Regions from separate parts of the Paenibacillus sp. FSL W8-0186 genome, predicted to be linked through region 4. Evidence: predicted binding sites of a transcription regulator. Region 4 holds the regulator's gene; each other region holds the start of a gene.
The links. The regulator Rex, encoded in region 4, represses fermentation and respiration genes when NADH is low (regulators of the CRP and FNR family bind a similar motif). The targets are predictions, from matches to a motif close to TTGTGAAATATTTCACAA.
Positions count from the first base shown of each region.

Region 1: a site for Rex is predicted at 1,000-1,017, ahead of nirB (nitrite reductase large subunit NirB). Genes of this name have one in related genera too.
Region 2: a site for Rex is predicted at 1,065-1,082, ahead of adhE (bifunctional acetaldehyde-CoA/alcohol dehydrogenase). Genes of this name have one in related genera too.
Region 3: a site for Rex is predicted at 1,255-1,272, ahead of MKX50_RS00855 (DUF1858 domain-containing protein). Genes of this name have one in related genera too.

Region 1 covers NZ_CP150207.1:3,486,554-3,488,757, reverse strand. Annotated here, with positions in the region: gene MKX50_RS15765 (hypothetical protein) at 168-878, shown strand; gene nirB (nitrite reductase large subunit NirB) at 1,118-2,204, shown strand, end outside.
Region 2 covers NZ_CP150207.1:3,476,789-3,478,992, forward strand. Annotated here, with positions in the region: gene adhE (bifunctional acetaldehyde-CoA/alcohol dehydrogenase) at 1-911, opposite strand, end outside; gene MKX50_RS15725 (Crp/Fnr family transcriptional regulator) at 1,345-2,061, shown strand; gene MKX50_RS15730 (response regulator) at 2,147-2,204, opposite strand, start outside.
Region 3 covers NZ_CP150207.1:172,924-175,127, reverse strand. Annotated here, with positions in the region: gene MKX50_RS00860 (DUF438 domain-containing protein) at 1-873, opposite strand, end outside; gene MKX50_RS00855 (DUF1858 domain-containing protein) at 952-1,179, opposite strand; gene MKX50_RS00850 (response regulator transcription factor) at 1,352-2,029, shown strand; gene MKX50_RS00845 (HAMP domain-containing sensor histidine kinase) at 2,026-2,204, shown strand, end outside.
Region 4 covers NZ_CP150207.1:3,278,578-3,280,781, forward strand. Annotated here, with positions in the region: gene MKX50_RS14730 (amidohydrolase) at 1-691, opposite strand, end outside; gene MKX50_RS14735 (redox-sensing transcriptional repressor Rex) at 681-1,331, opposite strand; gene dinG (ATP-dependent DNA helicase DinG) at 1,371-2,204, opposite strand, start outside.

The sequences.
Region 1 (2,204 bases), 210 kb from region 4:
CCCTGAAGAGGGGGCCTTTTTTTGTTGGTAGAAATGGTCGGTGGTGTACTATAGTATATGCACTTTAAAACACTTTGCTCTGCATCCATGTTTGAGAACTGGAATCGAGTCCGTTATGCTAGAAAGAGAGAACTCGGGTGAGGCCTAAATGGAAAGCAGGTGCAGATATGAACTATAAGACGGCTTTTATATCGATGTTGACCGCCATGCTCGCTCTGCTCGGGACGGGCTGTGCGCCGCAGACTATAGAAGAGCCTCCGGCTCCGGTGGAACATAAGCAAGAGGAACATGACATTACTTTGAAAATCGATGGAAGCACCTTGATCCCTGATGTAACCAGCAGTATTCATTTTGATTATATGGAGGGACTTACCGTACGGCAGGCGCTGGAGAGCCAGTTGATCCAGCTTACGAGTGATGGCAAAGGCATCTTGTCCGTTGGGGATGTAGCGCTGGATACGACTTTGGAATGGGGCGTGAAATTAAACAAGCAGGACCTCAAGCCGGAGGACTGGAACACAAAGCTGAAGAAAGGCGACGTTATCCTGGTCTATGTCAAGACGGTGAGCAGCGAAGGGGATTTGACGGGGCAGCAAGCGATCATATTAACCGTAAATCATGGCGTCGCTAGCGGCGGGGAACGGCTGCAGTTTGTGAAACGGTATGAAGATAACATTACGGTAAGGGATCTGCTGAGAATGAGCGGAATCGTTACATTCAATTTGAACAACAAGCAGATTATCGCGGTAAATGGGCTGCAGCCGGGCATGCATGAAATGTGGGTTTTAAAGGTAAATCATAAAGAGCTTAAGGAGAACGGGCTGGAAATGCGCCTTAAACCGCATGATAACGTGCAGCTGGAGCTGATCAGAATGTAACTTGGTGATTCTGTGCTCTGAGGGATTGTATTTCGCGAGGATTGGACTAAGAATATTGCGCAAGGCCGATCTTCGCGAAATGCAGGCTGCAAGCGGGAAGAAAAGAAAAATGTGACAGTTATTGTGATAATATTCACAATTAATGTGAATGTAATCACAATCTCATTTAAATTTTAATTATATAATAACACCATGAAATGGAAACGAAGGATCAAGTTAAGAAGGAGGCATTCCTCGATATGAACACTCATAAACCTAAACTGGTCGTGATCGGAAACGGGATGGCCGGAATCAGTACAGTCGAACAAATTCTGAAGCTGACAACACAATTTGAAATTACGGTATTCGGCAGCGAGCCGCATCCGAACTATAATCGCATCATGCTCTCTTATGTGCTTGAGGGAAGCAAGACGATCGATGATATCGTGCTTAATGACTGGCAATGGTATGCGGACAACGGTATTACGCTGCACACGGGAACCAAAGTCGTAAAAATTGACGAAACGCACAAGGAAGTAGTGACCGAAGAGGGGATGCGGGTTCCTTACGACAAAGTGATTATCGCGACAGGATCAAATTCATTTATTCTGCCTATTCCGGGCAGCGACAAGCAAGGCGTGATCGGCTTCCGCGATATTGCAGACTGCAATCAGATGCTGGGGGCTGCCAAGACATACAAGAAAGCGGCTGTCATCGGCGGGGGACTGCTGGGGCTCGAGGCTGCCAAAGGGCTTGTACAATTGGGCATGGACGTTACGGTTGTCCATTTGATGGAGGATCTGATGGAGCGGCAGCTGGACCATCAGGCCGCGCTTATGCTGCGCGCGGAGCTGGAGCGCCAGGGCATTAAGTTCAAAATGCAGGCCCAGACGGTCGAGCTGCTTGGCGGTGAGAGAGTGAGCGGCCTTCGCTTTGCCGACGATACCGTGCTGGACGCGGAGTTCGTCGTAATGGCCGTAGGCATCAAACCAAACGTTGAGGTTGCCAAGAACAGCGGTATCGAAGTGAACCGAGGCATCGTCGTTAACGATTACATGCAGACGTCGATGAAGGACGTATATTCGGTAGGCGAGTGCAATGAGCATCGCGGCGTATGCTACGGCCTCGTGGCTCCGCTCTTCGAGCAGGGAATGGTGCTGGCAAAGCATATTTGCGGAGTAGACACCGCCCCCTATGAGGGATCGGTCGTATCAACGAAATTGAAAATTTCCGGCGTGGACGTATTCTCGACCGGCGAATTTATTGACGGACCTGAGCATACGGTCATCGCAAGCAAGGATGATTGGAAGCGCACGTATAAGAAGATCTTGCTGAAAGATGGCATTA
Region 2 (2,204 bases), 200 kb from region 4:
ACTGCGCATTTATCCGCAATGATCGCGCCGGCCGTTAATTTGGCAGCTTCCTCTTTGTTAACGAAATAGCAGCCGTTCGCAATCATTTTTTTCTTCACTTGGTCGAAGATCGGTTCTTCGATAATGACCGCTTGCTCGGAAGCACAGATCATGCCGTTGTCAAAGGTCTTGGATAAAATAAGGTCGTTGACCGCTTGATCCAGATCAGCGCTTTTCTCAATGAAGCAAGGTACGTTGCCAGGACCAACGCCCAGCGCCGGTTTGCCGCAGCTGTACGCCGCTTTAACCATCGCGGAGCCGCCGGTAGCCAGAATGCAGGCTACGTCAGGGTGATTCATCAATGCATTCGTACGGTCCATGGACGGATCCTCGATCCATTGGATACAGTCTGCTGGCGCGCCATGTTTGACCGCAGCTTCCAGCAAAATTTTCGCGGCTTCTGCGCTGCAGCGCTGTGCAGATGGATGGAAGCCGAAGATGATCGGGTTGCGGGTCTTGATCGCGATCATCGCTTTGAAAATCGTCGTGGATGTCGGGTTGGTCACTGGGGTAATCCCCATAATAATGCCAACGGGCTCGGCGATTTTCTGGAAGCTGTCGTAAGGGTTATCCTCGATGACGCCAACTGTCTTGTCGTACTTGATGCTGTTGTGGATGTACTCTGTCGCGAACATATTCTTGATGATCTTGTCTTCATATACCCCGCGGCCAGTTTCCTCTACAGCCATCTTCGCTAAATACATGTGCTTGTCGAGGCCGGCAAGCGCCATCGCCTGAACGATCTTATCAATTTGCTCTTGATCCAATTCCATAAACGCTTCGGTCGCCTTTTTCGCTTTGTCGATCAGGGATTGGATGTAATCCTCTGCGGTAGGCTGCTGCTTCGTGGTCACATTGTTCTTTACGGCCATTTCTCTCATCCTCCTAATTTCATATGGACCAACCAGGGAAGTCTCTCTAGGGTGCGTTGCCTATTGTGAATATTTTCACTTTCTGGCTTATCCATCGGAAGCTTTAGCTTCTCTTTTGTTACCTCGATCATATCACAGGATTTTGGGTTTGTATAGTGAATATTTTCACAAACTTTAAAGAAATGAAAGTTTTCATCTCTATAGTTTGTTTTTCATTCCGTACTTTCAACGATGGTTCATGAATTTAATTTCATAGACCGCCCTGTTCTGCAATGAGTTTTTAGACGCGTAGATAGTGAAAATAGTCACAATGTTAGAATTTAGACACTTTTGCGGCCTTGCAAGCCGCCCCAAAGCTTGAAGTTCGGTATATAATTAATTTAAATTCATTTAAAATTTTCAGAAAAATTTGGAGCATGAGGGGGATTTAAAAATGACTCAATTCGCAACGGCAACCCCGCCCCGTGGGAATACGAGCTGCTTTACGGAGCAGAACTTCAACCGGCTTCTCGTAACCATGAAAGACAAGACGTATCCGGAAGGAACTCATCTGTTCTGGGAAGGAGACTTCTCCGACAAGCTGTTCTTCGTTAAGCGAGGGCGCATTAAATTGACCAAATCCACGGACGAAGGCAAGGAGCTTATTCTATATATGTACGGGCGCGGAGACATGGTTGGCCAGGCCGATCCCTTCTTCAGCTCGAAGCACAGCTTTACCGCCGAAGTCATCGAGGACAGTGAAATCGGCATTATTGAACAAAAAGATCTCGAAATCATGATCTGCCAGCATTGCGACTTTGCCATTGACTTCATGAAATGGATGGGCATCCATCACCGTCTGACGCAGACCAAGTTCCGCGACTTGATGATGTACGGCAAGCCGGGAGCGCTTTGCTCCACCCTGATCCGTCTCAGCAATACCTATGGCGAGAAGCAAGGCGACAATATTCTGATCAACAAGAAAATTACGCATACGGATCTATCCAACATGATCGGCGCGACCCGCGAGAGCGTCAACCGGATGCTCAGCGACTTGCGCAAGAAGGATGCGCTGGAATATGTGAACGGCATGATCCTTATTAAAGACCTTGTCATGCTGCAGGACATTTGCCACTGTGAGCTATGCCCCAACGAAATATGCCGGATTTAATGATGGCAAGACGCAAGGAAGCAACCTCATCTCGAGCCGGGAGGAGGTTGCTTTTCATTTTGCCGCAAGGCTGTTCCTGCGAGACTTATATTTGCTGCTTGTTGGAATCCGCACCCGCATTCTCCGGCACATTACCGCTCCCT
Region 3 (2,204 bases), 2.6 Mb from region 4:
GATCAGCCCCTCTGGAAGCTGGCCGTTCTCCGCTACCTCCGTACCTTCGTCGTACGGGAGCGGCACACGCTCGGGAACCCACTTCTGTTCCGGGGCAGTCAGGCAATAGCCGATCTCATCGCTCTCGGCGGCTATTTTTACCCACTCGTCCTCCGTCAGCTTCTCCAAGGCCATCGGCAGCAAAATATTCTCTTCTTTGAAAATCATCTCGTTTACCTCAGTAATCACGCGCTCCAGATCGATGATGAGTATATCCTTATCGGCGCGGTCACCGTTGTAACTCAGGAGCTTCTCTTTTACTTTCTTAATCATCGCACGAATGGCATCGTCTACACCCCACATCACCTTGGTCGGGCCATAGATGCCGTATTTCTCTAAATACGGGAACAGCAAATTTTCCTTGCGGCTATAGTGTTTATCGAGATCCAGCAGCAGATTTAAATCTTCCACCAGCTTAAAGACGATATCCGTGCTGTCCTCCCGGCGGAATTTGTCCTTATGCAGCTCCAGCCGGAAATTGACATGCCGCTCAATCTCGCGATTCTCCAGCTTAAAGGTATGAACAGGATGCCCCGGCTGCTCCTCCGGCTTGGACGAACGGTGAATTTCCTCAATCGAGCCTTTAAAAATAGCCGTGTGCACAGAGCACAGGCGCTGCACCTCGGAGACTGGAATACCCTCCTCCTCCATCAAGGCTTGCTCCATTGCCGATATTTCCGCTACTGTCACGTCCCCGACTGCTTCCTCGAACCGGGTTTTGACCTCCTCCACGCTCTTCCCTTCATGCAGCTCCTTAATGATCTGCTTCAGCAGTTCTTGCCGGCGTCCTTGCTCTCGTACTGCATGCTCGCGGTTGTTGATCATTTCGCTCATCGCCGTACCCTCCTCTATTTATAAGCCTATTATTTAAAATTATTCTAAGCTCCGGACCATACAACGCGCCGCCTGAGTTCACTCCGTGATTTCATAGCCCTTGGCGCGGAACGCGTCCTTGATCGCATCGAGCTCCACCTTGCGCAGCCTGGCTCCCTGGGGGATCGTCATAAAGCGCCCCGCGCTCTGCAGCATCCCCGGCTTGGCCAGCTGCTCGAAGCCTAAGCCCACCATGATATCGATGATTTCAGGATCGGCCGTGCATAACTCGTAGACTGTTTTATGCAAATCGATCTTTTTCCCCATAAGCCCTCACCACATTCTTCAAATTTGAATGAAAACCATTCTCATATTCAAAGTAGCACAGGCCGCTCTGACAACTTGTGATTACAATCACAAGGATGCAGGTGCTTTGCCAGCACAGTTTATTTTTTTATGCAGATTTGTCACAATAGGAGCTAAAGGAGGTTTATTGACGATGAATTCCATTCATTTGCTATATATTGAAGACGATCCCGAGATCGGAAAGTGGGTTAACGAAACCCTGCAGGACCGCGGCTACCGCGTAACCTGGCTCACGAGCGGAGAGCATGCCCTGGAACACGCCGATTCCTGCCGGCTCGCCATTCTCGATGTCATGCTGCCCGGCTTGGACGGCTTCACGGTAGGACAGCGGCTCAAGAAGCAGCATCCGAATCTGCCCATATTGATGCTGTCGGCCAGAACCTCGATTGATGATAAGCTGCAAGGCTTGGAATTCGCGGATGACTACCTGACGAAGCCTTTTCATCCGGACGAGCTCGCCGCCCGAATTGAAGTGCTGCTCCGCCGCAGCGGCAATGCTTCCCCGGAACCGCTTAGGCTGCGGCATCTGCTCGTCCATGAACGCGAAAACCTCATTATCGACCAGGACACCGGGGAAGAGATTCTTCTTACCGGGAAACAGTTCCACATCTTTCATTACCTGCTGCGCCACCTCGGCCAAATCATGACGAAGGAGCAAATTTATGAAGCCGTTTGGGGAGAGCCCTATCTGGAAGGCGATAAGACCCTAATGGTACATATTCGGCATTTACGGGAAAAAATCGAGCGTGATCCCGCCGCCCCGGAAATTATCGAAACAATCCGCGGCATCGGATACAGGGTGCGGGCATGAGATTTATAAATCAAAGCCCTTTGCAGCGCCTTCGCACTTCCCTTTTATCGCGATACGTGTTGATCATCGTCACGGCTCTCGTATTTATCCCCGTGCTGATTCCAGCCAGCTTCATCGCCTCCTGGGCCGTTAACCGGATGCTGATGCTGGGTGGGCAGGAAACCTATAAGCTGCC
Region 4 (2,204 bases):
TTGCTCCGTAATCGGCGACGTTTTGCTCCACCTCGGCCTGCGTCTCCGACATATGTGTATGCATCGGCAAGTCAAGATCATGTGCCGCCTGCACGAACTGCTCAATGTAATCCGGCGGGCAAGTATAAGGCGCGTGTGGCGAAATCATCGCCGTAATCCGGCCGTCCGCCTTGCCGTGCCAATTGCGAGCAAAAGCAACCGCTTCATCCAGCTTCTGCTTCTGTACGTCAGGCGGGCACAGCCCGATCGCCCCGCGCATCAGTACCCCGCGGATGCCGGATTCTTCCGTCACCTGTGCGACCTTGTCCATATGATCATACATATCGAGGAAGGTTGTCGTCCCTCCCTTAATCATCTCCAGTACGGACAGCGCAGTTCCCCAGTACACGTCATTACCTGTGAACTTCGCTTCCATCGGCCACATTTTCTCCTGCAGCCATTTTTGCAGCACCATATCGTCCCCATAACCGCGCAGCAGCGACATGGCTGCATGGCCGTGCGTATTGATCAGACCAGGCAAAAACAACAGGCCTTTTCCGTCCATAACTTCCGCATTCTCGCTGCCTTCTGGACGCTCGGAGCCAATATAGGTAATCAGGTCGTCCTCAACGAGCATATAACCGTTAACGACAGGTTCTTGTTCTTCCAGCACGGCAAACGTACCGTTTGTGATTAGCAGTTTACGACTCATTCGAAGTAAGTTCCTTTCCGTCATTCAAATAATAGGCAAGACTGAGCAGGTCCGTCGTGAAATCAGCCGCATGTATTCTTACCTCCGATGGCACCTTCAAAATAGTTGGCGCGAAGTTAAGAATCGCTCCGATCCCGGCGGCAACAAGCTGATCCGCCACGCGCTGGGCCTCGAAATCAGGAACCGTAATGATACCGATCCGTATGTTCATCGCTTGTACCGTCTCCACGAGCTCGTCGATCGGTTGAACCGTAATATTGTTGATCTTGGTGCCGATTTTGGACGGTGCGGCATCGAATACCGCCACGATTTTCATATTGTCCTTCAGGTAGGCATTATAGTTAGACAGTGCTTGGCCTAGATTACCAGCTCCGACTAGAGCTACATTGATCTGCTGATCCAGATTGAGGATCTGCCGGATTTTTTCAATGAGATAAGACACGTCGTAGCCGATGCCTTTACGGCCAAAATCCCCAAAATAAGCAAGGTCCTTCCGGATTTGCGCAGGATTAAGATCAAGCTTCTGACCCAATTCCTGAGAGGATACCGTAGGCACTTCACGAAGGCTCAGCTCATTGAGGAAACGCAAATACACTGGCAATCTGCGTACAACCGCATCGGAAATTTTTTCTGATTTCATAGCTTTTCTCCCCTTATAATGGCGCGATATGAATTACGGTTATTGCTCCTTTGCCCCCTGGACTTCGTGAACATCCAGCCATTCGGAAATTCTCGGTACCATTTGCTCGGTCGGCATATGTTCCATCTTCGGCCCAGGCAGCGAATATAAGAAATATTTTCCGTAGTAAGATTCCAAGATGCGCGTATCGTACACCACCACTATCCCGCGATCCTGAGAAGAGCGCACTAGGCGTCCAAACCCCTGTTTGAAGCGGATGACGGCCTGCGGTACGGACAGCTTCATGAATGGGTTCTTCTTCTCCTTCTGAAGCCTTTCGCTCTTCGCCTCGACAAGAGGATGGTTCGGCGGCTGGAATGGCAGGCGGACAATAGCTAGGCTGGTCAGCGCCTCCCCCGGTATGTCCACGCCTTCCCAGAAGCTGCTCGTGCCGAGCAGCACGGATGCTTCCTGGCCCTGGAATCTGCGGGTCAGCTTCGTGCGGCTGCCGCTATCCATTCCTTGGCCGATGACGGTAATTCCCTCGGAGGATAATTGCTCCTTCAGCGGGTCATAAACCTGGCGAAGCATCCGGTATGACGTGAATAACACCAGCATCCGGCCGCGCGTTGCTATAGCCGTTTCGGCTAACGACTGCACCAGCATCTTCACGAAATGTTCATCCCCCACGCTGCCTTTGACGCTCGGGAAATCACGCGGAATGACGAGCAGCGCCTGGTTTCTGTAATTGAATGGCGAAGGCAGCATGGAGGTCAGCAGCCGGTCGCTGTCAGCGGCTTCCTGCAGTCCAAGCTGTTCGATCATGTACTGGAATGACTTATCCACGGACAATGTAGCCGAGGTCATAACCACGCTCTTCTTTTTGTCGAAGAA